Linked DNA regions of Methylotuvimicrobium sp. KM2. The protein of the gene in region 1 binds, or shares a complex with, the protein of each later gene. Links are inferred from orthologs where the notes say so. Each region holds a gene or a part of one and is shown on either strand. Other genes may lie near its edges.

Region 1 (14,773 bases):
ATTTTATGCGTTGCAATCGAATAGTTCGTTGGATATAAGTTTGACGTAACTTTTTTTTAAAAATATAATTGTCTGTTTACTTTTAACAGATAGTTGCTTGATGGAGCTGACGCGGATGTATGCGGTAATTCAAACAGGTGGAAAACAGTACCGGGTTGAAGAGGGTGCGACCTTAAAAATAGAAAAGCTTGAGCTGGGAACCGGCGATAGCGTTGAATTCGATAAAGTGCTGATGGTTCAGTCGGGTGATGCTGTAAAAGTCGGTCAGCCTTATGTTGAAGGCGGCAAGGTTACAGCGACTGTGTTGTCTCAAGGTAGACACAAAAAAGTCAAGATCATTAAATTCAGAAGACGTAAGCACCATATGAAGCAAATGGGGCATCGTCAGTATTTCACAGAAGTCCAGATTACTGGCATTTCTGCTTAAATTATTTCGGGAGTAAGGTAATGGCTCATAAGAAAGCGGGTGGTAGTACTCGGAACGGTCGCGATTCCAATGCAAAACGCTTGGGCGTTAAAATGTTCGGCGGCCAAGTCGTGAAAGCGGGAAATATTATCGTGCGTCAGCGCGGCACTAAATTTCATGCGGGCGATAATGTTAGCTGCGGTAGAGATCATACTTTATTTGCAACGGCAGAGGGCAAGGTCGTTTTTCAGGTCAAAGGACCTAATAAACGCAAGTTTGTCAGTATTGTTGCTGCATAAGACCTTGCGCCGCATTCGCGGCAAGCAGTGTTTGATGAAAAGCCTCGCCCTTCAAGGTGGGGCTTTTTTGTTTGTGAACGGATGAAGATGCGGCGTGTAAGCGATGAAATTTGTTGATGAAGCGGTGATTCGGGTTGAAGCGGGTGACGGCGGTAATGGCGCCGTCGGTTTTCGCCGTGAAAAATATATTCCGAAAGGCGGGCCGGATGGTGGCGACGGAGGCGATGGCGGTAGTGTCTATTTGGTAGCCGCCGAAAACGTCAATACCTTGGTCGATTTTCGTTATCAGTCGGTGCATAGGGCGCAGCGAGGGCAAAACGGCATGGCCCGCAACTGTACCGGTAAGAAAGGTGAGGATTGCTTGGTGCTTGTGCCGCCCGGAACCTTGGTGACTGAGGCTGAAACCGGTGAGGTTTTAGGTGAGTTGGTCAGGGCGGGTGAGCGCTTGCTGGTCGCGCAAGGCGGTTTTCATGGTCTGGGAAATACGCGGTTCAAGAGCAGCATTAATCGTACGCCGATGCAGGCGACGAAAGGGACGCCAGGCGAGCATCGGATGCTCAAGCTGGAGTTGACTTTGATTGCCGATGTCGGGCTTTTGGGTTTGCCCAATGCCGGTAAATCCAGTCTGATACGGGCGGTGTCGTCGGCTCGTCCGAAAGTCGCCGATTATCCGTTTACGACCTTGCATCCGAATTTGGGTGTGGTTAGGGTCGATGATTTGCGCAGTTTCGTTATCGCCGATATTCCCGGTGTGATCGAGGGTGCGGCCGAAGGTGCCGGATTGGGTTTGCAGTTTTTAAAGCACTTGTCGCGCACCGGGTTATTGCTGCATTTGATCGATGTGATGCCTTATGAGTCGATGGATTCGCCGGTCTCTTCGGCGCGTAAGATCATGCAAGAAGTTAAGTCGTGGAGCGATGATTTGGCCGATAAGCCGCGTTGGTTGGTGCTGAATAAAATCGATAGGCTTGAATCCGATTCGGTGGAGCAGCATTGCCAAGCTATTGTCGACGAATTGGAATGGCAAGGGCCCGTGTTCAAGGTTTCGGCCTTGCGGGGTGAAGGAACGCGTGAATTGATGTTCGCGATCATGAGATTTTTGGAAGAGCGGCGGAGCGACAGTGAGCAGAAGTGATTTTGCTAAAACGAAAAGGGTAGTGGTCAAGATCGGTAGTTCTTTATTGACCGCTGGTGGGAGAGGTCTCAACAAGGAGGCAATTGCGGCTTGGGTTGAGCAAATGGCAAGTTTGCGTGCGCGCGGAATCGAAGTGATTTTGGTGTCTTCGGGGGCGGTAGCCGAGGGTATGGCTCGTTTAGGCTTGAGAATTCGTCCGAAAACATTGCATGAATTGCAGGCAGCGGCTTCGGTGGGGCAAATGGGGTTGGTTCGTGTTTTTGAAAATAATTTTCAGCAACACGGATTGCATGCCGCGCAGGTTTTGTTGACGCATGATGACTTGTCGGATCGGCGGCGTTATTTAAATGCGAGAAGCACGTTGTTGGCGCTGCTCAAATTCGGTGTCGTGCCGGTTATTAATGAGAACGATGCGGTGGCGACCGAAGAGATTCGTTTCGGCGATAACGATACATTAGGTGCTTTGGTGGCGAATCTGATTGAAGCCGAGTTGTTGATTATCTTGACCGATCAGCAGGGGTTGTTTACAGCAGATCCCAGTGTCGATCCTGCTGCGCGTTTGGTTTCGGAAATCAATGTGAATGATGTCAGTCTCGATATCATGGCTGGCGAAAGTCGGAGCGGGCTTGGTCGAGGGGGGATGTATACCAAGGTGCGAGCGGCAAGATTGGCTTCGCGTTCCGGCGCAGCCACAGTGATCGCCGCTGGTGTGGCGGAGAATGTGATTACTGAAATCGTGGCGGGTAAGCCGGTTGGTACTTACATGGTGCCGAGTATTGGGCCGTTATTGGCGAGAAAGCGTTGGTTGGCCGGGCAGCTGCAGGTCAAGGGGCGTTTGGAGTTGGATGACGGCGCGGTAAAGGTTTTAAGGGATGCAGGCAAAAGCTTGTTGGCTGTGGGTGTAAAAAACGTAATCGGCGGGTTTCAGCGAGGTGAATTGGTTTCTTGCGTGAGTGCGCAAGGGATGGAGGTTGCGCGAGGCTTAATTAATTACAGTGCGGAAGATGTGAGAAAGGTTGTCGGAAGACCAAGTTCGGAATTTGAGCGTATTCTCGGGTATGCGGACGATGAGGAATTGATTCATCGTGACAATATGGTGGTAATGTAAGGGGAAGGGTAAAAAGCCGAAGGGCGTTGCTTTCGGCTTTTTTATCGATTAAGCAAGTCCGCGAATTTTGGCGTTTAATCTGCTTTTGCTGCGTGCGGCTTTGTTTTTATGTATCAGTCCTTTGTTGGCTGCGGAATCGATGATGGGAACCGCAGTTTGAAAAGCGGCTTGCGCTTTTTCTTTGTCGCCTGCGTTGACCGCAGTCAGAACTTTTTTGATGAAGGTGCGCAGATTGCTGCGTTGTCCAGCGTTACGAATGCGGCTTTTTTCCGCTTGTCGCGCCCGCTTCTTTGCTTGTGCTGTGTTAGCCATAGTGTATCGATTCGTAAAGGGTGAGTTAATAAGACCGCATATTATCTTGCGTAGCGCTACTATTGTCAATTTTTAATAATGCGAGAAATAGTCGTTTTGGGCAGGTAGGTTGTTAAAACAACAATAATCGTCAGGTTATGACGATGCTTTTGCATATTTTGGGTTTCGTTAGAGATATGTTGATTGCCAGCCTTTTTGGAGTCGATGCGGCTACCGATGAGTTTTTCGATCCGGCGGCAACGGCTGGTGTTTTGTGTTGAGGATTTTATTCGCGGCAATTGTTGTTATGATTGGGGTGTAATTTGTCGGTCACATGCGACCGGATAATGTTAGAATTTGCTGTTTTTCCAGCAAGATGTATTCATGCGATTGATAAGAGGATTGGCTCACATTGAACCTATGCCGAAAGGTTGTGTGCTGACGATAGGCAATTTCGACGGGTTGCACTTAGGTCACCGGGCGGTTATCGACAAATTGGCACGGCAAGGCCGGAAAATGGGCTTGCCGTCGGTCGCTTTGATATTCGAACCCCAGCCTTTGGAATATTTTCAAGGTAGCAATGCGCCGTCGCGTCTAACTCGATTACGGGAAAAAATCATTCAGTTTTCGGTATCTCCCATTGATCGAGTATTGATACTGCGTTTTAATCGCTTCTTTGCCGATTTGGAGGCCGAGGATTTTATCGAAGATATTTTGCTGAAACGGCTGAATGTCAAATATCTCGTGGTCGGCGACGACTTTCATTTCGGCAAGGCGCGGCGCGGTAATTTCGCGATGTTGAAGGAAAAGGGCTGTGAGTTCGGTTTTCAGGTCGAAGATACACCTTCTTATCAAATAGATGGGCATCGGGTCAGTAGTACGATGATTCGTGATGCCTTGGGTGAAGGCGACCTGGATTATGCCGCCGGCATGCTCGGGCGTTCTTATTCGGTTTGTGGTCGAGTGGCCTATGGCGATAAGATAGGGCGCACGATAGGGTTTCCAACCGCGAACATTCAGTTATCGCGCAAAAACACACCGATCGAGGGCGTATTCGCGGTTATCATGACCGGCATCGATGGGCGGGAAATTCCCGGCATCGCCAATGTCGGTACCCGGCCGACCGTGGGTGGCGATTCGAAGGTGATTTTGGAGACCCATTTATTCGATTTCAATCGCGATATTTATGGAAACTATGTCGAAGTGCATTTCAAGAAGAAAATAAGAAATGAAATGCGTTTTCCTTCGCTTGAAGAACTAAAGGCGCAAATTGTCCACGATGTGGCCGAAGCTAAAAAAATTTTACTGATTTAACTCAAGTTAACGACGATGGATTATAAAACTACACTGAATTTACCTAAAACGGATTTTCCGATGAAGGCCAATCTGGCGCAACGCGAACCGGAGCGGCTGGCGGCTTGGAACGACATCGATCTGTATCAGAAAATCAGGGAAGAATTTGCCGGGCGCCCTCGCTTCATTCTGCATGATGGCCCGCCTTATGCGAACGGTGCGATTCATATCGGTCACGCGGTCAATAAAGTTCTGAAAGATATTATCGTTAAGTCCAAGTCATTGAGCGGATTTGATGCGCCTTACGTTCCGGGTTGGGATTGTCATGGCTTACCGATCGAACTGATGGTCGAAAAGAAAGTCGGCAAGGCCGGCGGCAAAGTTTCCGAGGCTCAATTCCGCAATGCCTGCCGCGACTACGCGGCTAAGCAAGTCGAGATGCAAAAGGGCGAATTCATTCGCTTGGGCGTATTGGGCGAATGGGATAACCCGTATTTGACGATGAATTACAAGTTCGAGGCAGACATCGTTCGCGCACTCGGCAAGATCAGCAAAAACGGTCATCTCAGTAAAGGCGCTAAACCTGTGCATTGGTGCACCGATTGCGGTTCGGCGCTGGCCGAAGCCGAAGTCGAATATGAAGACAAACATTCGCCGGCGATCGATGTGCGTTTTCAGGTCATTGATGAAGTCGCATTTTTAGCGCGCTGTCATCATGTGCCCGAGCACGAAGGCGAAGGCCCGCTCTCGGTGGTGATTTGGACGACCACGCCGTGGACCTTGCCGGCCAACCAAGCTGTTGCATTGAACCCGGAATTGGAATATGCGGTCGTGCAATGCGAAAAAGACGGCGCGAAGGAAAGGCTGGTCTTGGCCGAAGCCTTGATGAAGGATGCGATGCTCCGTTACGGCATCGAGGAGTATCATGTGATCGCCTATTGCAAAGGCGATGCGCTGGAAAATTTGCTGTTACAGCACCCTTTCTACGAACGGCAAGTGCCGGTGATTCTCGGCGATCATGTCACGATCGAGGCGGGCACCGGCGCCGTGCATACCGCTCCCGGGCATGGTCAGGAAGACTATGTCGTCGGTTTAAAATACGATTTGCCTGTGGACAATCCGGTCGGCGACAACGGCGTATTCTTGCCGAATACCGAATTGTTTGCCGGCGAGCATGTCTTCACAGCGAACGATCATGTGCTCGAAGTGTTGGCCGAGCGAGGCAAGCTGGTGCATCACGAATCGATGCTACACAGTTATCCGCATTGCTGGCGGCATAAGACGCCGATCATCTTTCGCGCGACGCCGCAATGGTTTATCTCGATGGAGAAAAACGGTTTGCGCGATAAGGCATTGGAGGAAATTAACAAGGTCCAATGGATACCGGATTGGGGACAGGCTCGTATCGAAGCTATGGTCGGCGGACGCCCGGATTGGTGCGTGTCGCGTCAGCGTACCTGGGGCGTACCGATTGCGTTATTCGTGCATAAGGAAAACGGCGACTTGCATCCGAATACCGAAGCTCTGATCGAACAGGTTGCCTTGCGCGTTGAACAAAAAGGCATTGATGCCTGGTTCGAATTGGACGCGGTCGAATTACTCGGTGCCGATGCCGAACATTATGAAAAAATGCAAGATACGCTCGATGTCTGGTTCGACTCAGGCGTGACGCATTATGCCGTACTCGATGCCAGGGAGAATTTGGATTTTCCAGCAGACTTGTACTTGGAAGGGTCGGATCAGCATCGGGGTTGGTTTCAATCGTCCCTCTTGGCATCGGTCGCGATGCGAGGTGTCGCGCCTTACAAGGCGGTATTGACGCACGGCTTCACAGTCGATGCGGACGGCAAAAAAATGTCTAAATCGAGCGGCAATGTCGTCGCGCCGCAAACGATCATGAAAACCTTGGGTGCCGATGTGTTGCGCCTGTGGGTTTCGGCGACCGATTATCGCGCCGAAATGAATGTCTCGGACGAAATTCTGAAAAGAACCTCCGATGTCTACCGGCGCTTGCGTAATACCGCTCGTTTCTTGTTGTCCAATTTGGATGGTTTCGATCCGGCAGCTCATACGGTTCCGGCGAACGAACTGTTGGCATTGGACCGCTGGGTCGTCGACCGCGCTTATTGTTTGCAGCAAGAGGTCGTTGCCGCTTATGAAAGCTATCAATTCCACCAAGTCTATCAAAAAGTGCATAACTTCTGCGCCGTCGACCTCGGCGGTTTTTATCTCGACATCATTAAAGATCGTCAATATACAGCGAAAGCGGACGGTTTGGCGCGTAGGTCCGCGCAAACCGCGATGTATCATGTCGCCGAAGCGTTAAGCCGCTGGCTGTCGCCGATCATCAGCTATACCGCCGACGAAATTTGGCACTATTTGCCGGGGCAGCGCAGTCAATCGGTCTTTCTCGAGACCTGGTACCAAGGGCTTTTCGAGTTGGACAAAGATTCTCCGATGAACAGAGCTTTCTGGTCAAAGGTAATGGCCGTGCGCGAAGCGGTTAGCAAGGAATTGGAGCGGATACGCAAAACCGGTGCGATCGGCGCATCCCTCAATGCCGAGGTCACTTTGTATGCCGACGAGTGTTACTTCCCGGTATTGAAACAACTCGAGAGCGAATTGCACTTTGTGTTTATTACGTCGGCGGCAACGGTTCAAGAGTTGGCGTCGAGTCCCGATGATGCCGTACAAGCCGAGTTGGAAGGGTTAAAGATAAAGGTCTCGGTATCCGAGCATGCCAAATGCGTGCGTTGCTGGCATCAACGCGCCGATATCGGCGTCGATCCGAATCATCCTGAATTATGCGGACGCTGCGTCGAGAATATCGTTGGCGACGGCGAAGTCAGACGTTTCGCTTAAATTAAGGACGGGTCGAATGTTGAAATGGCTTTGGTTATCGTTTGTCGTGCTGATTCTGGATCAAATTACCAAGCTGGCGGTAGCGGCAAACATGCAGCTTTATCAATCGATTCAAGTGCTGCCGTTTTTCAATCTGACCTATGTGCATAACACCGGCGCGGCATTCAGCTTCTTGAGCGAAGCCGGCGGTTGGCAGCGCTGGTTTTTTGCCGCGTTGGCTTTCGTGATTAGCATTGTGATCACGATGTGGTTGGCAAGGCTCAAGCGGCATGAAACCCTGTTGGCGGTTTCGTTGGCCTTGGTACTCGGCGGGGCGGTCGGCAATCTGATCGACCGACTCGCCTACGGCTATGTGATCGATTTTCTCGATGTCTATTATCAAGACTGGCATTGGCCGGCGTTCAACATCGCCGACTCGGCGATCACGATCGGTGTCGCGTTGATGATTGCCGAGTCTTTCGGTTTGGGCAAAAAAGGCGAAGCCTCTTGAAAAAACGGTGGGTACGGCTACCTACGCATCAAGCTAAGGATGTCGCTAAAATTAACTTAGAGCGTGAAAATTATCTCGCGCAGGGGCGCTGAGAAAACACTTTAACTAACGGTGTTATTTCGTTCCCAAGTTCTAACTTGGGAATGCATACCCTCAAGCTCTGCTTGATGTCACCCGGCAAGCGGAGCTTGAGGGTAGACACTCCCAAGCTGGAGCTCTTGCCGTTATACACAAGTATAAATATTCCTATTGTGCAAAAAACAGCGACCGAGCGCTAGGTTGTCGTGTCGTCCGAAAAGCCTTTTGGTGTATGAGCGTTAGCGGCTTCGATAGTCGCGACGAAGGCGTCGCTCCCACAGCGGGCGGCGGATGCTCTGTGGGAGCGATCCCCTGATCGTCCCTCACCTAGCGTTAGGTGAGGGAAGGCCGAGAGTGTTAAGTGACAATAAAGTGTATCGAGGCCACATTGGCTAAGATGGCAAAAGGATAATTTATGACTTATGTATAACAATGAGGGCTGGAGCTTAGGAGAGAGAAAAACTCTCTGCGCCCCTGCGCGAGAACAAGAGCGTGATGCGGGTTAGCCGTTTTTAGTTTGATGCGTATGGGGTACGCTACGCGTACCTTGTCGATGAGTATCCAGATCTGCTCGCTCGAAAGAGTTCTCGGAAGCGAACTCTACGTTAACAAATCGAACAGTCTATCCCAATCGAACGACGGGCCCGGGTCGGTCTTGCGGTCTGGTGCAATATCGCTATGTCCGGTTAGCGTTTGTTTGGATAATTTCGGATAATGTGCAAATAAGCATTTGAGCGTTGCCGCGAGTTGCTCATATTGCTTGTCGGTATAGGGAGACGTTACGGTCCCTTCGAGCTCGATGCCGATTGAAAAATCATTGCAGCGTTCGCGGCCTCGAAAGCTTGAAAGGCCCGCATGCCAGGCGCGTTTATCGAACGGGACGTATTGTATGACTTCACCGGTCCTTCGGATTAGCACATGCGCCGAGACTCTTATTTGATGAATGTCTTGAAAATAAGGATGATCGCCGGGACATAATGTATTGCTAAACAAGCGGTCGATATGCGGCGTGCCGAATTCGCCGGGCGGTAAGCTGATGCAATGTATCACAACCAGCGAAATATCGTCGGGGTCGGGGCGTTCGTCATGATTCGGTGAAGGCCTTTGCTTACAATCATCGAGACAGTGATTGGTGAGTTTCATGGGGTTTTATAATTATTCGGAGTACGAAAGTATGAACCAATCGTCCATTATTGAGCAAATCCAACTTTTTCTCGAAGAAGATATCGGTACCGGCGATATTACCGCGCAAATCATTCCCGAAAATAAAAACGCTCGAGCTGAAGTCATCACGCGTGAAGACATGGTCTTGTGCGGACACGCTTGTTTCGATGCCGTGTTCCGGTTCCTGGACGAAAATGTCCATGTCGAATGGCTAGTCACCGAGGGTGATAAGGTCTCTAAGGATTCTGTGCTATGTCGTTTGCAGGGTAATGCTCGTGCCTTGTTGACAGGCGAACGAAGTGCGTTAAATATTCTACAAACAATGTCAGCAACCGCGACGCAAGCTAGAGGATATGCCGATGCGGTAGCCGGGACGGAGTGCCGTATCCTCGATACGCGTAAAACTCTACCCGGGTTGAGAAAACTTCAAAAATACGCAGTGGTTTGCGGTGGTTGCGTTAATCATCGGATCGGCCTATTCGACGGCATCTTGATCAAGGAAAATCATATCATTGCGGCGGGCTCGATTGCCGCAGCAGTGCAAATGGCACGCGAAATATCCGAACTGCCGGTCGAAATCGAAGTGGAGAACCTTCGGGAGTTTGAACAGGCGCTTGCTGCCGCGCCGGACCGTATCATGCTCGATAATTTCAGCCTTCAAGATTTGAAGACTGCGGTTAAGCTTAACGGCGGCCGAGTCGGATTGGAAGCTTCGGGTAATATCGATCTGAAAAGCGTTAAAAAAATTGCCGAAACCGGTGTCGATTTTATTTCGATCGGCGCATTGACCAAAAATATCAAAGCGATCGATTTGTCGATGCGTATCAACCTGGTGAATTGACATGAGCGAAAAAATAGCGGATTTATGCCGGCTAATCAGTCACGGCGTTTATGTGATCGGCGTGCGGGACGGCGAAAAAACCAATGCCTTTACCGCCGCCTGGGTCATGCAGGTGTCGTTCTCCCCGGTCATGCTGGCGTTGAGCATCAATCCTGAGCATTATTCTTATCGACTCCTTGAGGCCGGCAAATGCTGTTCGGTCAATGTTCTAGGCAGGGATCAAATGATTATGACCGAGCATTTCGGTCGCTCCGCGCCCGATAAAATGGCGGGATACGTTTGGCAGCAGGAGAAAACCGGCGCGCCGGTATTATCAGAAAGTCTCGCCTATTTCGATTGCGAGCTCAGTCATTTCACAGATGCCGGCGATCATCGCATCGCTGTGCTGAGGGTCGTCGACGCGGCGATGCTTAGAAGCGGTCCTTCAATGCTCTATAGTCAGACCGGCGATATGGATGGCAGCAGCGAGCTATACGACAAATAACGTCATCAGAAAAAAGTATAACCCTAAAAATAGCAGTTGGCATGTGTTGTAGACCGTTCGTGCTAAGCCGAGTCGAAGGACGACGGTCGACAACACTTTTACCGGCTTGATGAAGCCTCAAATTACCCCTCACCCTCCCCGCGTCGTCTCGAACTTTCATTTGTCGAGGCAATTGCCAGTCCTTCATGAGTGTTAGAATAAGGTTAATAATTTAACCTGACCCCTTTTTTCTCCAAACATCCGTTTGTAAGTATCCATACGCTTTGTAAATATTCATACGTATAGATTTCGGATGACGATTCATAAATACTAAACCCCCGATAAAACAGAATAATCCTATATCTTAAGAGAGGGCTCACCATGATGAATCGCACCTTTAATCTTAAGGACGCATCTTCACAATCCCATAGAGAAATTAGCCGTAACATCGCTTTCCATGAAGCGGGCCATGCCGCCGCCATACATTTGGGCAACCAACAGAAAGGACTGCCGCCGGTTTTTTTTCAGATATGTGTCAAACCGTTAAATACCGACTTTCAGTCATCCGAGTGTTTAGGAGATCGATCGGCTCGCTATATGGCTAAAGTAGAAGGCGGCCGCTTGATTCATACGATAGCAACATCGTTTCACGAAACCACAAAATACTTTTCTAATGCACAAAAGCTTGCTTATCAGTGTGCTTTCGAAGCCGATATTATCAATTTACTCGTTGGACCGTTGGCCGAAGCCAGATATATCGCATTGCGCGACAATGAGCCCATTAATTCTCGGCTAGTGAATATCGAGGCGCTGCAATATTATGGCGGATCATCCGATTTGGAGCTAGTCAACGAGTATCTTGATTGCTTTATTGTGACTCGGGATCTAAGAGAGAGAAAACTCAAGGCGCTCTTCATGGACGCATTTAGTTTTATCAATGATAGGTCAAATTGGCTCGCAATCACTGCGCTGGCCGACTTTATTTTATCGGCCGATAGAAATGTCCTTCAATTTGAAGAAATTGGATCAATACTTGAACAGGGTAAGTTACTGACAAAGAACTCAATCAAAGGCGCGATCGACACCTAGTCTAGGTTCATTGTTTTCAATAAACTCGAGGGGTTAGCTGTTTTATTAAAAAGATGACTTATAGCGATATTGATGTTCATTCCCTGACTTGGCTAGCTTATTTACCGATCAGCAAAAAGCCTCTACTAGTTCGGCAGCCATTTTATTTCGATCAATAAGGCAATTTTGATGTTTTTAACGCCATGATAAAAATATGCCAATCGTAGATCAAGTGGCGTCCTGTCGGGCGTGTGACCGCACCCTCCGCCACACCCCCGCACTTTCATTTGCCGGAGCGATGGCCAGACCTTCATGATCTTTAGGATGATGGTTGATTCGTTGAGCCAATACCGATTGCTTGGTTTGACGTAACATGACGCGCAGCAATGAGCATTGACAACAAGAGCCGATGACCTACGAGCGATGTAAAATCCAAACAATTTTCTTTAATTTAGGCGATCAACCTGCCGTGTTGCGATTTGGATTGGCAGTACTGGTCGTTATCGCCACGACATTCGCGACCATTTATTTGCCAGAGATAGGTGAGCGGGCGGCATTTTTGTTATTTGCTTTCGGGATTAATCTGGTCTCTTTCTGGTTAGGGAAGAACCCCGGTTTTCTTGCGATGGCTTTATCATTGATCGCTGTCAATGCACTGATATTGTTTCCGGCTAAGACCGAATTTGACGATCTATTGATATTAAATGCAGCCTTTTGCTTCGTTTCATTGGTCATGGTCGCGACAACCAGCTTTTATAGGGGGCTTACCCATGCGCTATGGGAAAGTCGACAAGATTTGGATCGTGCGCAAACGGTCGGGCAAATCGGTAGCTGGCGGCTGGATATCAAACGTGACGAATTAATTTGGTCCGACGAGAATCACCGTATTTTCGGTATTCCGATAGGCACGCCGAAGACTTATCAGACTTTTCTAGCCATCGTGCATCCGGAAGACCGAGACTATGTCGACCGAATGTGGCGAGAAGGGCTACGCGGCGAACCGTATGATATCGAACACCGTTTGTTGGTAGATGGCGCAGTGAAGTGGGTTCGAGAAAAGGCTTGGCTGGAATACGATAAAAAGGGTAATTTGCTGGGCGGGTTCGGGACCACGCAGGATATTACCCATATATGGACTCCTCGTTTATTGCAAGCCAAGTTTTCAAAAAATGATGTCAAAACAGAGATCAAGATTGCTGCCATATATTCGGTCTCTCAACAGAGGCTTTATTGCCTCAGGACTCCTGATGAATCTATCCGCGCGCTTATTCCTCAACCATCGTAACGGTTTCTTAAGAACCTATGGGTATAACGGGTTGTAAAAGCACCGGTCTGACCTGTTGTTGTCATCACTGATTGTCTACTTGCCTCCGCAATCTTGTGTACTCGGTTAAATCAATCTCACTCATCAGGGTTATCCACGCTTTGTCCACGGGCTCCGAGCTCTCTTCTCTAGCTGGGAGCCGGTGGGCAAAGGGTGGATAACCCGGCCCAATGCCCGCGTTAGGCAGGCGCCCCTTGATAAGCTTCATTTTTCGTGGTCATTGCCCACAAGATGCGGGCGTTTTTGTTGGCCAGGGCAACCGCGGCCTTGTTAAAGCCGCGTCGCTCGACCAGCGACTGCAGCCACCGGCTGAGTTGATCCGTTTTGCCAGCACAGTTTTTGACCACCGCGCGGGCACCATGAATTAAGTTGGTTCGGATATAACGATTACCCCGCTTACTGATCCCCAGATAGCGGGGTTTATCGCCGCTGCTATGCTGCCCGGGAACCAGGCCCAGACTCGCCGCATAATCTCGGCTACTGGTATAGCCTTTGCCGTCCCCGATATCAGATGCCACAATCGTGGCGGTGATCGGACCCACCCCGGGAACATCCAGCATGCGCCGGCTTAATGCATCGGCTTGACTGAGCCTGCCCAGCCGTTTGTCTTGCTCCTTAATCACCTTATCCAATTCTCTCAACCGCTCAGCTTGCTCCGCAATCAGCTCTCGACACAGCGCCGTCAGTCCGTTCTCGGCATCTTCTAAAATATCAGGCAATTGTTTTCTGACTTGATCGACCCCTTTGTGAATGGCAATGCCGCGCTCCAGCAAGGCTCCACGAATCTGATTCACTACAGCAGTTCGTCGTTTGACCAGATCCTGGCGTAGATTATGAAGCAGTTGCATATCTTGCTGTACCTCGGTTTTGATCGCCACCACCCGCTTATTGGGCCGGCCGACCGCATCAAAAATCGCTTGGGCATCGTTAAAATCATTCTTGTTGCCGACCAAGAAGCTCTTGACAAACTTCGCGTTCAATAACATCACTTCATGGCCCAGTTTAGTTAATTCTCTAGCCCAATAATGGCTACTGCCGCACGCCTCGATACCAATCGTGCTGACCGGATAATTGGCGAAGAAGGTCAAGACTTGCGCCCGTTTGAGTTTTTTCTTGATGACTTTATTATCCGCATTCAACGTATACAGATGAAAAATGTTCTTTGCGATATCTAAACCAATTACGCTAGTATTCATCTCGGACTCCTCTTGTTTTGTTTTTTACTAAGGTGCTATTTGACACCAACAGAGTGAGAGGAGTCCATATCATCATCGTAAACGCAACGAATTGGCGCTGCTGGACAGTCGGCAGCGCTATGCCGATATAGTCGAGTCGGCTATCGACGCAATCATTACAATCGACGCCGGTCAACGCGTTTTACTATTCAACTCCGCAGCGGAAAAAATGTTCGGCTGTTCGGCGCATGACGCCATCGGCGGGACTATCGAGCGTTTTATTCCCGAGCGGTTCCGAGCCGCACATGGTAAATATATACGTGGATTCGATAAGGCAGGAATTGCTCGTCGAATAAAAAATGAACTCGTCTCTATTAGGGGTATACGAGCCGATGGCGAGGAGTTCCCGATCGAGGCTTCCATTTCCAAGTGCGAGATAAACGGCGAGAAAACCTTTACCGTGATCATGCGCGACGTGACCGAGCGCATGAGTGCGGAATTGGCCATGAAGGAGCGGATAAGGTTACAGGATCAATTAACCAAGGTTGCCGCAACGGTGACTGGAGTCATTTGTTCATTCCGATTACGTCCTAATGGCTCGGCAAGCATGCCTTATGCCAGTCCATTGTTCGAATCGTTATATGGGATCAGCCCCGATGTTGTAGCCGAGGATTTTAGCCCTGTTTTCGCTCGCACCCACCCCGACGATCTCGATCATATTCATCAAACCATTGCCGAGTCCGCGCGCACCTTGCAAGCTTGGCGAGATGCGTTCC
Region 2 (14,895 bases), 590 kb from region 1 along the record:
CTCCCCATAGTGGTGGGTATATCCTTCTTTGTTCCTACTTGCTCTGGCGGTCAAGTTATGAGTTCCTTCGGAGGACTGTGGGAACAGGAAAATCTTCGAGAACCGATTTTTTGCGGTTTAGCTAATGAATTTAAGTTGAAAGGCATTTTATGAAGGTCTGGACGGTATCCAATCAGAAAGGCGGTGTAGGCAAAACGACGACCGTCGTTACGCTCGGCGGTTTATTGTCTTCCTGGGGATTTCGTACATTATTGGTCGATCTAGACCCGCACGGCGCATTGACGAGTTATTTCAAAATGAATCCCGATGAAGTCAAGGCTAGCGTATACAATCTTTTTCATGATGCCAGTTTGAAAAAGAAAAACGCGGGGCCCGAACCTTATATTGTAGAAACTAAATTCGACGGTTTGTTTGTGTTGCCGGCCGCGACCGCGATTGCAACGTTGGACCGACAAGTCGCATCGATGGGCGGTATGGGATTGGTAGTCAATAATGCCTTAGCCAAGGTATCCGGTCGTTACGATTACGTCATCATCGATAGCCCGCCAATGCTCGGCGTTTTGATGATTAATGCACTGGCGGCATGTCAGCAATTAATTATGCCGGTGTTAGCCGAATTTTTAGCTGTCAAGGGGCTTGAGCGCATGATGCATACGCTCAATATGGTTTATAAATCACGTACGCATGCGCCTCGATACACGATTGTACCGACGATGTTCGATAAACGAACGCGCGCCGCTCAAGAAAGCCTTGGGGTGTTGAGACAGCAATATCCGGATTATCTTTGGAATTCGATCATACCGATCGATACAAAAATCAGGGATGCCAGCACGCAAGGGATTCCGCTATCGATTTATTGGCCGGAATCGAAAGCCGTGGAGGCCTACTCGGCCTTGCTGGATCGCTTGTTATTGCATGATAATCAAACTGTCAAAGAAACGGCGGCAGTTTAATGAAGGGTCTTAGCGATAACAAATTGGATATCGAGCAACAGGTTATTCACCAGGAATTGGCTCTCGACAGCTATTTAAAGACCCTGTTGGAGGAAATGCCGACTGAGGAAGCCGAGGTGACTATGCCATCGGCACCTAAGGCAAAAGCGCCCGAACCGACAGCACATGTCGAATCAAAAATAAAGAAAAAAAGCGAGACCATTGCCAAGACGTCGGCCTTGGTTGAACTGCAATTGGTTCCAAAGCCTACCATGCCGCTTGCGGTTATGCCGTCTTGGGCGCAGTATGAATTCCAAGCCTTATTTTTTAGAATAGGCCAGCTCATACTGGCAACGCCTTTGGTTGAGTTATCCAGAGCCATTAAATTCGATAAGACGATTACTAAAATTCCTGGGCAACCCTCGTGGTTTATCGGTTTGCTGGAAGACCAGGAACGAAAAATCGGTATTCTCGATTCCGGGCAATTGATTTTAGGAAAAGGCTATGCGAATAAACGAAACTTAATCGAGCAGCCTTTTAAAAGTATGTTAATTACCCAGGATGGCAATTGGGGCTTGGCTTGCGATGAACTTCTGTCGATCGGCAAAGTGCGCCCCGAGCAAGTTCGTTGGCGAACCCATCGTAAGCAGCGGCCATGGTTGATTGGAACAGTAATCGAGGAATTGACCGCCGTGATCGATGTCGAGCAGTTGACGCCGCGAAGAAAGATGAAAGATGAAAGGGGAAAGAAGAAAGGTTAAAGGATAAAGGTTATCGTTCCCACGCTCCAGCGTGGGAACGCAGCCCTGGACGCTCCAGCGTCCAGGGGCGAATCGCTTACCTTTTTTAGGCTTGGATTCTACGGAAGACTTGTGAAATGGTACGTTGTGCGTAACTATAGTTTTTAAATTTCGTGATTTTCGTGTGTTTCGTGGACAATATTCTTTTTATAGAGTGAAGGGTTAGTAGTTGGGCGGATACGGTTTGCAAAAAATAATAACTTTGAATAATGAAGCGGTGATCGCGAATGAGTGAATTTGACACAAAACAAAACAATCCGGTGATGCAATGGGTAACTTTTCGTCTCGGTGATGAAAAGTACGGCATCAATGTCATGCAAGTGCAGGAAGTGCTGCGGGTTGCAGAAATCGCTCCGGTTCCCGGTGCGCCGTCTTATGTGCTGGGCATCATCAACTTGCGAGGCAATGTCGTAACGGTGATCGATACGCGCAATCGATTTGGTTTGATGTCGAAGGAGACCGACGATAATTCGCGCATTGTCATAATCGAAACCGAATCGCATATTATCGGCATCTTGGTCGATAGCGTTGCCGAAGTCGTTGAGCTGAGATCGTCCGATATTGAAACGGCTCCGAACGTCGGCAATGAAGAAACTTCTAGGTATATTCAAGGGGTGACTAGTCGAGATAATGAATTATTGATTCTAGTCGACCTAAATAAGTTTTTAAGCGATGAAGAGAAAGCGGAATTGGATATGTTTTGAAGTTAATTGTAACCTGAAAACATCAACTTCCTTGAGCCGCGGCTAAGAGAGGCGGTCATGATCGAAATACAACCGATAGTACCGACATATCCGGTTATTAAACCGGCTAAAGTCACTAATGACGAAGATCGACCGGATAAGAAAAAACAACAAAACGAGCAGGAAAAGGATTCTGAACCGGAGCAGCAAGACGATACGGGGCCTGCTCAACACATTGACGAAGTTGTTTGATTCCTCGTTCCCGCCGCTCCAGCGTGGGAATGCATACTGATCTTGCCTCGGAAACCAAGGTATGGGTTCCCACGGAGGACCGTGGGAACCAGAAAAAACCGGAGCAGCAAGGCGATACAGGGCCTGCTCAGCATATCGACGAAGTTATTTGATGAATGAAATTTTATATGCCGGTCTTGCCGTACTGAGCGTTATGTCGATTTTGTTGGTATGGTTAACAGTCGATCATATTAAGCTTAAACGCAACTATCGAGCCTTGGCGGAACATCTGAATAATCATAATTTGGATATTGTCGGTTTATGTTCGGCATCGGTCGGCGTCGATAATCGATTAGCCGAGACGGCTGAATTACTCAAGGAATTAACCGAAAAAATCAACGACTTTGAACAAAGAGAGGAAGAAGCGAAGCCTTATCACGCGATCATTCAAAAGGTGCGAAGCGGCGCAGACGCGGCTGAATTGATACAAAAATTCGGAATTAGTCGTGATGAGGCCGTGCTATTGATTCGTTTGCATGGGGCTAGATAAAGGCATTGTATTCGATCATAGTTGAAAATACCCGCCACTACCTTAAGCACTTAGAAATTCAAAGTGAATTCTAGGGTACGCTACGCGTACCTGGTGACTCAGGGTGAATTGCGAAATGATACGCGGTGTTCGTCACGCGAGGGCGGGTTATTCGAAACACCGCAAATTTTTTGACTTGCCAAGCTCCGTGAGAGTAGGTACATAGATGATGGGTTGATATACAGCTGGCTACTTCGAATGTCGGCAATACCTGCCGACATTCTTGCCAAACACACGGGACGTTTGACTTTATTGAACTTTGATCAGTTCAACATCGAATATGAGTGTGGCATTAGGGCCAATTGCACGGCCGGCGCCGCGTTCGCCATAAGCCAAATCGGAGGGTATGTAAAAACGGTATTTAGCGCCTTCCTTCATTAACTGCAGTCCTTCCGTCCAGCCGGCAATGACTCGGTTTAACGGAAATGTGGCGGGTTCGCCTCGGCCATATGAACTGTCGAATTCTTCCCCGCTAATTGTGGTGCCTTTGTAATGAACGGTAACATTATCGGAGGCATTTGGCGTGGCACCGCTTCCTTCATTCAGAACTTCATATTGAAGGCCGCTCGCCGTGGTTTTTATGCCTGCCTTTTTGGCGTTTTCGGCAAGAAAGGCTTCGCCTGCTTCTTTATTTTCCTGTGGGGTGGTCGCATTGGCCATTGAGAACATCGTAAATCCTATGATAATAGCGGTAAAAACTGAAAAAACGCGGATATGCAGTTTAGTCACAGATTTTTTCCTCCTGTCGTAAGTTATAAGGAATTGCATCCATTTTTGGAGAAGTCGCGAGAAAAAGCAAGAAGCTTGTTTATTAATCCCAATAAAATAGTTAATCTTTCTTGCTCGGATGTCAGTAGGTTGGCGCCTTCTAACTCCAACACCGGTTTGTCCTTTTTTTGCCGGTGATGTCGCTTGTTCGCAACTGTGAACAAGCAATATAGTCTACCAAAAAAACCAGCTCTTGCTTTCAAATTCGTTCCAGCATGAATTTAATTGCGAATCGTAAATACGGGCTTTGCGGTCGACTTTATCGGCAACTTTTAGTAGCCAGGGTTTTTGCAAAAACGTTCGGCGCCGGTATCCCGTATGACCTTCGTGATAGGCCAGGTATAGTTGCCGAGCGTTCGATTTAGCTAATCCGAGTCTTTTATAGCTCATGTGATTGTACCAGCCGACAAAATCGACTGCATCGGCAAAGTCTTCGCGGTCAGCGTTCCAGCGACGGTTATGTTTCATGTAGTCGCCCCAAGTACCGTCCAGTGCTTGAGCATATCCATAGGCGCTACTTTTTCTAAACCAAGGTATGAAACCTAATAATTTCCGTCTTGGCGGGGCGGCATCGGCAACAAAGCGAGATTCTTGATGAATGATCGCCATTTGAACGGGAATAGGTACCCCCCATTTTTGATAAGAGGTTTTGGCGTGTTTGTACCAGTTGCTTTTTTCTCTGAAAGTTTCGCAAATGTTTTCTGTGTTTTTAGGGGGAGCCGTGGTACAGGCTTGTAAAATAAGAAACGAGGTAGCCATTAAAATTATTTTTAACGATCTAATGGATAGCAGCATAAAAAATAGACAATCAAATTCTGAAAGACGAGGTTCGAAGCGAAAAATATAAATATTAGTCTACACTAGTCATTATTTAATATTCATTGTAAGAGCATAATACTTGCCCTTTACGGTTTGGAAATAGAGAATAGCGTTGTTTATTTTACGGTTATTGTCAGCAAGTCCCCAATTTGAAAATCAACAAGGGTGAGAGTAACTGTTCAGTTCCCCGTCAATTATCGTTCCCACGCTAGAGCGTTGGAACGATAGGGGTGTGAATAATGACGGGGGCGATAGGTGTGTTTAGCGAGGAGTAAAAATCGACCGAACACGCCGGCGCCTCTTAAGGCACTGCCGAAATTTGAAGAGCGATAAAGGTATAGATACCGGTTTCTTTCGACTCCATGTCTTCAATAACGAAGTCGTACAAAAATGTAATGAATGTAATGTAGGTTAACAATGCCATACGAAAAACGCCATTATCGGAAAAAACTAACCTCCCATGGATTAATTTATCTGGATGGGGAAGAACTTCCGATGACCTTAAGCAATATCTCAATCACCGGTCTGTTGGCTGAATTGGACGATCATGAACGCATTAATGATGTTGAAGATCTGTTCAAAACAATAAAGATATCGCCTATCGTTGATATCTACCTGCAAGAAATGCGGCTTGCCGGCGAAGCCGAAATCGTTCGAGCCGATATAATTGATGGTCGGATTTATTTGGCGTTGGATTTCAGAAATGTCGAGCACGATGTAGAAAACTTGTTTTATGCAAGGCATGCTTACAGGAAAAAATTGGAGGCGCCGGGACTCATAATTCTTAACGGCCATAATTACCATTTCAACACGATTAATGTATCGGTAGACGGCTTAATGGTTACGTTACCGGAGCGTATTGACGTGGAGCCTGGGGCAATTGCCGCGTTTAACTTTAAAAGACTCGACCTTCTCGGCGAAGTTAAGGTCGTATGGGTGAATTATCAGGACGGGAATACCTTATTAGGTTTGGAATACAATTACTTGGAAAAAACCTTTGTTGAAGGTATCCCGAGGTTTTCCCCTCATAATCCGGGTATGGTTAAAGGGTAGCTGCTTAAACGGTTTTTTCAATCAAAAGGGAGTCGTTGCAATCTATTCAAGCGGTTTTCTCCGCGAGTCATCATCCAAACGGCTTGCGGCTCCGCCAAAAATCTTCGGCCATCTTTATAGCGCGTTCTTGACTGTCCGCTTTTTCTAGCAGCTTCAAAGCAATCGCCGCGGTACCGATAACGGCCGCTTCTCCGTATTCGTCCACGATATCGCCTTGCCAGACTGCAGCGAGCTGGTTAGGGTTGAGTGTTTCGGATTTAACATGGCGACGCTCGAATATTCTCTGCCATTGCTCATCGTATAATTCGCCATGCTTAACGCTTTGCACCAAACAATCGGCGTCGGGGTTGCGTTCGACTTCGCCGCCTTCGCCTTTGAATACCGCGACATGAGGGTCATTCAGTAATAAGGCCGCTTCCTGATGCACCGGCCGGTAACCCGGGTGAAAAATCGCCTGAATGCTGTGTTTGGCATTAAAAGGATTCAACATTCTGGCGAGCGTATGTACCGGTGATCGCAAGCCCATGATCGGGCGCAATTCGATGATTTCATGAAGTTTCGGACAGAAGTATTCCAGCGGCAAATAACTGAAGTTCCGTTCTTCGAGTTGTTGCCGCGCTTCTTGCAAGGAGGCGGCGTGCTCGATGCCGAGGTATTTCAGAGCATCGTGCGTATATATTCGGCCTTCGGTATGGCCGCCGGCGCCATGCATGAAGACTTTGATGCCATTTTCCGCGAGCAATAATGCCGACAACAAAAACCAGGGGAGGTGGCGTCGTTTGCCGGCGTAGGAAGACCAATCCAGGTCGGCGGGAGATTCGTCGTCGGAACGACTAAAGGTTTCGCGGGCGGCTTCAATGAAACCGGCCAACTCTTCAGGGGTTTCTTCTTTAACCCGCAACAGCATCAAAAATGCGCCCAATTGCACGGGCAGCACTTCGCCGGTCAAAATCATGCGCATCGACTGATAGGCCTCTTCGCGGGTCAGCGGGCGCGAGCCTTTTTTGCCTTTACCGAGAATGCGGATATAGTGAGCAAAAGGATGTTCTTGTCTTGTCATGGCAGATTACAGTCCAATTACCACATAGTGATCGATCAATAACGCGGCAAACATCAGCATCAAATAAATAATGGAAAAACCGAAGGTTTTCATTGCCGTTCGGTCGTCCTTGTGGCGCATCATCAAAACTGCATAATAAATAAAACCGAGGCCCAGGGGAACCGCAACGGAGAGATAAATCAGCCCGCTCATGCCGGTTAAATAAGGCAGCAATGTCACCAATAAGAGTAGCACCGTATACAGTAATATTTGCAGTCTTGTGAATTCGGGGCCGTGCGTGACTGGCAACATCGGAATTTTAACTTTCGCGTATTCTTCGCGGCGGGCGATTGCCAGTGCCCAAAAATGCGGTGGTGTCCAAACGAAAATGATTAAAAACAATAGCAACGAATAAGGATGCACTTCGCCGGTCATCGCGCACCACCCCAAAACCGGAGGCGCTGCGCCGGCCGCGCCTCCGATCACGATGTTTTGCGGCGTCATGCGTTTTAGATAGACGGTATAGATGATCGCATAACCGATCAGTGACAATAACGTTAAAAAAGCAGTCAGCGGATTAACCAAAAGGCCTAATAGAAGCATCGATAATAGGCCGAGTAGCGATGCGAAAATGATGACATTCACTGAGTGCAACGAGCCTTTCGGCAATGGACGGTTTTGCGTTCTACCCATTAGAGCGTCGGCATTCTGATCGAGATAGTGATTAACCGCCGCGGCGGACGAGGCGGCGAGTCCGATGCCAACGGTGCTATAAAGCAAAGTGTCGATGGGCGGTATGCCGGGCACGGCCAGCAACATGCCGACCACAGCAGTAAAAACGATTAAGGCAACTACTTTCGGTTTGCACAGTTCAAGATAGTCACGCCAGGAGAGTAGGGCGGATGGGTTAGTCATTATCGAAAATATTCCAACATTTATATTAAGCTATAGAATACAGTGAACTATTGATTTATCAAATAGTCGGACGCGTTAACCTTACTACAGAGAGGATGTTATGAAGTTGCAAATTGCGAGTGCGGTATTATCCGGTATGTTTTTGTTGCCGGCACAAGCGGTGGTTAAAGTACATGAGCGGATTTTAGACAATGGTTTAAAAGTCCTGGTCAAAGAAGATCACCGTTCGCCGGTCGCGGTATCCCAAGTCTGGTACAAAGTCGGTTCCAGCTACGAGCCGGGCGGCATTACCGGTATTTCTCACATGCTTGAACACATGATGTTCAAAGGCACCGACAAGCTCAAACCCGGCGAATTTTCCCGAATCATCGCGGCCAACGGCGGCAATGAAAACGCCTTTACCGGTCGCGATTATACGGCTTATTTCCAGACGATGGAAAAATCCCGTTTAGAAGTCAGTTTCAAACTGGAAGCCGATCGGATGCGTAATCTCAAACTGCTGGATGAGGAATTGCAAAAGGAACTGCAAGTCGTTTACGAAGAGCGTCGGATGCGCACCGACGATAAGCCTCGCTCCAAAATCCAGGAACATTTCGCCGCACTGGCTTATTCGAACAGCCCCTACAAAAATCCGATTATCGGTTGGCCGACAGACATAGAGAACTACACGATTGCCGATCTCGAGGCCTGGTATCAAAAATGGTATGCGCCGAATAACGCCACATTGGTCGTGATCGGCGATGTCGAACCGAAAGCGGTGTTCGCGTTGGCCGAAAAATATTTCGGACCGCTCAAGCCCAGTGACATTACGCCGGTGAAGCCGCAAACCGAAGTCGAACAACTCGGCATACGGCGCATGATCGTCAATTTGCCAGACAAACTGCCGTATCTGGTCATGGGGTATAAAGTCCCTGTGCTGAATACGGCCGAGCATGAGTGGGAAGCCTATGCATTGGAAGTGATGGCGGGTATTTTGGACGGCGGCAGCAGTGCGCGCTTGGAATCCGGATTAGTGAGGGGCAAACAGATCGCTGTGGCGGCCGGGGCCGGCTACAACTTGAGTTCCAGACTCGATGAATTGTTTATGTTTGACGCGACGCCTGCACAAGGAAAGAGTCACCAAGAATTGGAAGCGGCGTTAAAGGAAGAAATCGAAAAACTCAAGTATGAGTTGGTGCAACCGGAAGAATTGCAGCGGATCAAAGCGCAGGTGCTCGCGAATGCCACCTACGAGCGCGACTCGATGTTTTATCAAGGCATGCAACTGGGCATCAATGAGACCGTCGGTTTAGGTTGGCAAAAAGCCGACGAATATGTCGACAAGGTCAATCGGGTGACCGCCGAACAAGTCCGAGAAGTCGCTAAAAAATATTTTACCGATAACAATTTGAGCGTGGCCTATTTAGTGCCGCAACCAATCGCTGAACAAACCGGCAATAAAAAAATTAAGGAGAGCAAATAATGCGTATCGCTTTGATCAGTCTGTTATTGATGCTGACAGGACAGGCCTCTTGGGCTGCGGCAAACATCGAACACTGGACAACCAAACAGGGGGCTAGAGTGTATTTCGTACCCGCTCCAAATCTGCCGATGGCCGATATTCGGGTGACTTTTGATGCTGGCAGTGCCCGCGACGGCAAGCAATTCGGGATCGCCGCGTTGACTTCCGGGCTTCTCGATACCGGCGCCGGCGAATGGAATGCCGATCAAATCGCACAGCGTTTCGAAAGCGTCGGCGCCCGTTTCGGAACCGGCGTATCCCGCGATATGGCTTGGCTGTCGCTACGGACTTTGACCGATCCGAAACTGTTCGATAAGTCGGTCGAAACGATGCAAACCATCCTAACTCAACCGCGCTTTGAGGAAGCCGATTTTCAGCGCGAAAAAAAGCGCACGTTGGCCGGTTTAAAACATCGCGAATCTTCGCCGTCAACACTGGCCGATATTGCCTTTTATAAAGCGGTTTACGGACAACATCCCTATGCGCATCCAAGTGCCGGCGAAATTGAGACTGTAGAACCTTTGCAGGCCAAGGATCTTAAAAGCTTTTATAGCAAATATTATGTGGTTACCAATGCGATGGTAGCCATCGTCGGCGATATGAGCCGTAAACAGGCTGAACAAACCGCCGAGAAATTGTTGGCGAAATTACCGGTCGGACAAAAACCCGCCGAATTACCGGAAGTGGCGATGCCCAAGCAAGGCCGCCGCAAACATATCGCGTTTCCTTCCGCGCAAACTCATGTAATGAGCGGTCTGCCGGGATCCTATCGCAATGACGACGACTATTTCGCATTATTTGTCGGCAATCACATACTGGGCGGCGGCATGCTGGTTTCGAGATTATTCGAGGAAGTCAGGGAAAAACGAGGTCTAGCGTATAACACTTACAGTTATTTTGCACCGATGTATCGCAAAGGACCTTTTGCGATGGGCCTGCAAACCCGGACCGATCAAGCCGACAAAGCGTTGGAAGTCTTGAATCAAACCTTGACCGAATTTATTAAAGACGGGCCGACCGAGGAAGAACTCACAGCCGCAAAACAAAACATCACCGGCGGTTTTGTCATGCGTTTCGATACCAACAGCAAAATGATCGGTTATGTTGAAATGATCGGTTTTTATAATCTTCCGCTCGACTATTTGGATACCTTCCAGGAGAAGGTCAATGCAGTGACCGTCGATGCGATCAAGGACGCGTTTCAGCGGCGGGTCGATTCGGAGCTATTGCAAACAATTACCGTCGGCGAAGCGCAATAAATCCGTGCAAAACAAGCTAAGAATCATCGCCGGCGAATGGCGCGGTCGCAATCTGCGTTTTACCGACGCACCGGGATTGCGCCCGACGCCGGCAAGAGTTCGGGAAACCTTGTTCAATTGGTTGCGAAGCGATATTTATGGCAGCCGTTGCCTGGATCTTTATTCAGGCAGCGGAGCGTTGGGTTTCGAGGCGGCGTCGCGAGGCGCAAAATCGGTCGTACAGGTCGAAAACAACCCACAGGCTTGCCGGCATTTAAAAGAGAATGCCGTTATTTTATCGACCGACCGAATCAAAATCGTCAATCAGGATGTTTTCCGTTATTTGGCCGGTGACGTCGAATCGTTCGACTTGGTTTTTCTCGACCCGCCGTTTGGCAAAAGTCTCGCTGTGCAAACCTGTCAATGGCTCGAGGATAAGGGCTGGTTGTCCGCGCAGGCTAAAATCTACTTGGAAACGGAAATCGGGCTCGATCTCACCGGCATGCCCGAAAACTGGCGGCTTCTGAAAGATAAAACGGCCGGCGAGGTCGCCTATCGATTATACGAAAGGTCCGCTGCGCGTATCTAATGTCGGTGCAGAGCACACATGAGGCCACGTTAATCTACGGGCGAGTCTATTGAGGTACGCACAGCGTACCCTACATCAACTTGGCGTAGTATTAATTTCAACTATTAACGCGAGCATAGCCTAAATTAACCTAGAAAAAGCATTTCACCATGAAGATCATGAAGAATAGGAAGTTAATTCAATAGCTTATTACGCGTTTGTATAGAACTTTCGCTCACCAAAAAGGTTAGCGAGAAGGATTTGGTAAGTTCTTGGAATCCTTCATGAACTTCATGTCCTTCATGGTTAAACTGCCGAATTCAGGATTAAGGCTTATTTGCCGATATTCATTCCGCCGTATTCGAAGTTTTGCCCAAAGGCGTTCCGGTTGAAGAATTGACGATAAGTTCAGGTATCGAATGTAAAGGCAGGGTCTTGGAGACGCCGCCGAGTTTCACCGCTTCCTTGGGCATGCCGTATACGATGCAGGAGGCTTCGTCTTGCGCGACGGTGAACGCGCCGGCATCGAACATTTCTTTCATACCCTTCGCGCCGTCGTCGCCCATGCCGGTCATGATGATACCGACGGCGTTCGGGCCGGCTGATTGGGCGCAGGAGCGGAATAAAACGTCCACGGACGGCCTGTGCCGGCTGACCAACGGCCCGTCCTTGACTTCGACGCGATATTGTGCGCCGCTACGGCGCATTAGCATGTGTTTGCCCCCCGGGGCGATCAGAACTTGTCCGGGAATGACCCGGTCGTTGGTTTCGGCTTCCTTGACGGAGACTTGGCAAAGGCCGTCAAGCCGCTTTGCGAAGGCAGCGGTAAATGCCTCGGGCATGTGCTGTACAACCACCAGTCCCGGCGAGGTTCGAGGGAGCTTGGTCAGTACAAACTCCAGGGCCTGAGTTCCGCCCGTCGAAGTACCAATGGCAATCACCCTATCGGTCGTTTCCGATAGGGGCTTTAAATGTGAAGGGGCGATGACCGCATCGGCATTTTGTTTCGGTTTGGGCTCGGTGTTTGAAGGCATGCTTTTTATTTTACCAACCCGGGCATGGGCCGCGGCTTTCACTGCATCGATAATCAGCGTGTTGGATTCTTCAAGGAAGTGGCGCAGGTTGACCTTAGGCTTAGTGATGATGTCGACCGCTCCGGCACTCATTGCCTGCATCGTCACTTCGGCGCCTTTTTCGGTGAGCGTCGAGCAAATGACGACCGGAGTCGGGCGTTCGAGCATGATTTTCTTGAGAAAAGTTACGCCGTCCATGCGCGGCATTTCGATATCCAACACGATTACGTCCGGCCACTCTTTTTCCATTTTTTGCAGGGCAAAAATCGGATCGGGCGCCGATCCGATAACTCTGATGCCGGCAGTGCCTTCGAACAATTGTGTGAGAACCTGTCTAACGACGGCCGAGTCGTCTACGATGAAAACTTTAATGATATTCATGCTTTGCATTTTTATATTAAGGGCTTGGGCATAAATCGGTTGAGCCGCCTTACCAAAGGCTAAGTATGCGGTAATAGTTGCCCCCACTACCGGAAACACTTGTAAACTCAAAACGAATTGTAGGGTACGCTATGCGTACCTAATGTCGGCACAACGGAACCCATGAGAGCACGTTAAGCTACGGGCGGATCTCCTGTGGTACGCACAGTGTACTCTACAGTCTTTTCGGCATTCGCATAGTATTAATTTCAACTATTAACGCAAACATAGCCTTACCAAAATTCCACGTCCGATTTGATTTTTTCTTGTGCATCAATGCGTTTTTTCCAAAAAGAGCGCTCTTGTTTTTCCAGTTGTTGTGTGAGCGAGGTTTCAATGGTTTTGACGTATACCGAAAAATCGCTACTGACGAAATGAATGCTACGGCCTACCGTGCCTCCGAAGCTCGCCGCCAGTATCGGTATTTTTTCTTGTGCCAAGAATGTTTTGATAAATTCGATATTGACTTCGCCGACGGATAGTTTATCGGTTTTGTCGCTACGTAAGTGTAGTACATTGCCGCCACCGAAACATTTGGCTTTAATTCGCGATTTTTTTGCCCCCTTTTTCATCATATCGTTGATCAAAAGCTCCATGGCATAAAGTCCGTAACGGCCTTCCTCGGTTTCGATAATCGGACGGCTTCGGGAATGATGCTGATAGGCGAGTAAAAAGTGATTCATCCCCGCTATTTTGTTGACCGGATCGAAGAGGCATGCAGCGACGCAAGAACCCAGCAAGGTCGATATTAACTCGCCGCTGGTACTGACATAGTACTCGCCGGGTTCGATAATCACGCGGCGAGTTTCTTTATAAGGTTGAACGATCATTTTTTCTGAAAATCGATGGTTTGATCATTTCCAGGTCGCTGGTTATCCGATGCAGGCTTTCGGAGTGGCTGATGAAAAAATAACCGCCCGGTTTCAGTGCTTTGATTATGCGCTCGACAACCGCTTTTTTGGTATTTTGATCGAAATAAATCAAAACATTGCGTAAAAAAATCAGGTCGAAGTGTTTGGTAAGCTGGTTAGGTAGCGATTGCATCAGGTTGATTTGCTCGAAGTGCGTTCGGTCGATCAACGACTCGTCAACCCGAAAAAAGCCTTCTTGCGAGCGCACGCCCCGCAAACAGTATTTTTTTAGTAAGGCGGGGTCCATTTGTTCCAAGCGGGCCATCGGGTAGATGCCGTTTCGAGCAATGTCGAGTACGCGCGTGCTCAAATCGGAACCTAGTATAGTCCATCTCTTTCGACCCAATGTCTCCGCCAGAATCATAGCCAACGAGTAAGCCTCTTCCCCTGATGAACAAGCCGCGCTCCAGGCGTTAAAATTTTCTCCTTGCCAAGATTTTAAAAGAGTTGTTCGCAAAAATTCGAAGTGTTTGGGTTCGCGAAAAAAATATGTTTCATTAGTGGTTAAAAAATTAACCATTATTTGAAATTCATCGGCAAATTCGGGTTTGCTCAGTAATCGAAAATATTCCCCGTAGCTAGTCAGTCCGTGAAAATGCAGGCGTTTGGCGAGCCTTCCGGCAACCATGACTTTTTTTTCGGGGGCTAAATAGATGCCTGCGTGCTCGTAAATTAAGCGCTGGAAGCAATCGAATTCTTTTTTAGTAATGGGTGAAATGCTAATCTTTGTATCCTTGAGTCATGCGCTAATCGGTCATATCTTGGTCATGAAAGAACGTTGATTGTGTTGTGTGCCGTAAAACCTTACTATAATTGATAACTCAACAGTGCCAAAAAAGGAAGTATTTCATGTCTTTTTCCGATAACACGCCAAGTATTGCCGCAAACGGAAAATTCGCCTTCTATAGCATGCCGACAGGTTTGGGTTTGCTTGGGGGAGGGATAGCTGTCTGGCAAGGCGCATTCAATCTCGTCGGCTTTATCGCAATGGGGATTCTTACGGCAATCGGTTTCGTTATTGGGTTGACATTGTTTAAGCGTCAACAAGAGAGTTTGAAGCGTTTGGATGCCCAGTGGAAAAACGATGAAAACGCCAAGCTGAACGACGCAAATGCATATTCGATCGAGTTGGAAAAGCTGATTATGGAGGTTGTACCGATCGTTATTCGTCAAGTCGGGACCTCCCGTGCTCATACCGAGCAGGAAATTACCACGTTATCGGTTCAATTTTCAAGCATGGTTTCGCAAATCGACGCGTTGAGCGGCCTGACGCAACAAGGTCATCAGGAAGATCATATCGATTCCTTGCTTAGCGGAAGCCGCACGACTTTGGAAGGCGTTATCCAAAACCTTAA

What was found.
Region 2: the proteins of cgtA (region 1) and WJM45_RS16160 are in contact, whole or in part, in a crystal structure (PDB 8BFT), measured with the Escherichia coli proteins. The link is inferred for Methylotuvimicrobium sp. KM2 from one-to-one orthologs.

The regions. Positions count from the first base shown.
Region 1 is NZ_CP150634.1:4,433,427-4,448,199, reverse strand. Bases 1-2,824 are described here. They hold cgtA (Obg family GTPase CgtA), read left to right. Parts: upstream 1-808; coding sequence 809-1,840; downstream 1,841-2,824. Other genes in these bases: proB (glutamate 5-kinase), read left to right, coding at 1,827-2,824; rpmA (50S ribosomal protein L27), read left to right, coding at 448-705; rplU (50S ribosomal protein L21), read left to right, coding at 116-427. Outside these bases: more of proB, read left to right, coding at 2,825-2,948; rpsT (30S ribosomal protein S20), read right to left, coding at 2,997-3,260; ribF (bifunctional riboflavin kinase/FAD synthetase), read left to right, coding at 3,624-4,553; ileS (isoleucine--tRNA ligase), read left to right, coding at 4,569-7,394; lspA (signal peptidase II), read left to right, coding at 7,411-7,884; 1,6-anhydro-N-acetylmuramyl-L-alanine amidase AmpD, read right to left, coding at 8,563-9,105; nadC (carboxylating nicotinate-nucleotide diphosphorylase), read left to right, coding at 9,137-9,967; WJM45_RS18670 (flavin reductase family protein), read left to right, coding at 9,969-10,451; WJM45_RS18665 (hypothetical protein), read left to right, coding at 10,812-11,519; WJM45_RS18660 (PAS domain-containing protein), read left to right, coding at 11,908-12,783; WJM45_RS18655 (IS110 family transposase), read right to left, coding at 13,002-14,018; WJM45_RS18650 (PAS domain S-box protein), read left to right, coding at 14,110-14,773. UniProt on the Escherichia coli protein: An essential GTPase which binds GTP, GDP and possibly (p)ppGpp with moderate affinity, with high nucleotide exchange rates and a fairly low GTP hydrolysis rate.
Region 2 is NZ_CP150634.1:3,850,430-3,865,324, reverse strand. Bases 4,941-7,886 are described here. They hold WJM45_RS16160 (glycosyl transferase family protein), read right to left. Parts: upstream 6,936-7,886; coding sequence 5,946-6,935; downstream 4,941-5,945. Other genes in these bases: cyoE (heme o synthase), read right to left, coding at 6,942-7,829; WJM45_RS16165 (PilZ domain-containing protein), read left to right, coding at 5,318-5,875; WJM45_RS16170 (hypothetical protein), read right to left, coding at 5,124-5,246. Also shown: flagellar motor protein MotD, read left to right, coding at 1-10; WJM45_RS16205 (ParA family protein), read left to right, coding at 150-953; WJM45_RS16200 (chemotaxis protein CheW), read left to right, coding at 953-1,693; WJM45_RS16195 (chemotaxis protein CheW), read left to right, coding at 1,960-2,436; WJM45_RS16190 (hypothetical protein), read left to right, coding at 2,494-2,667; WJM45_RS16185 (DUF2802 domain-containing protein), read left to right, coding at 2,819-3,196; WJM45_RS16180 (FKBP-type peptidyl-prolyl cis-trans isomerase), read right to left, coding at 3,485-3,904; WJM45_RS16175 (transglycosylase SLT domain-containing protein), read right to left, coding at 4,178-4,762; WJM45_RS16150 (pitrilysin family protein), read left to right, coding at 7,930-9,291; WJM45_RS16145 (pitrilysin family protein), read left to right, coding at 9,291-10,589; 16S rRNA (guanine(966)-N(2))-methyltransferase RsmD, read left to right, coding at 10,594-11,157; WJM45_RS16135 (chemotaxis response regulator protein-glutamate methylesterase), read right to left, coding at 11,484-12,590; WJM45_RS16130 (chemotaxis protein CheD), read right to left, coding at 12,863-13,459; WJM45_RS16125 (protein-glutamate O-methyltransferase CheR), read right to left, coding at 13,440-14,249; WJM45_RS16120 (methyl-accepting chemotaxis protein), read left to right, coding at 14,390-14,895.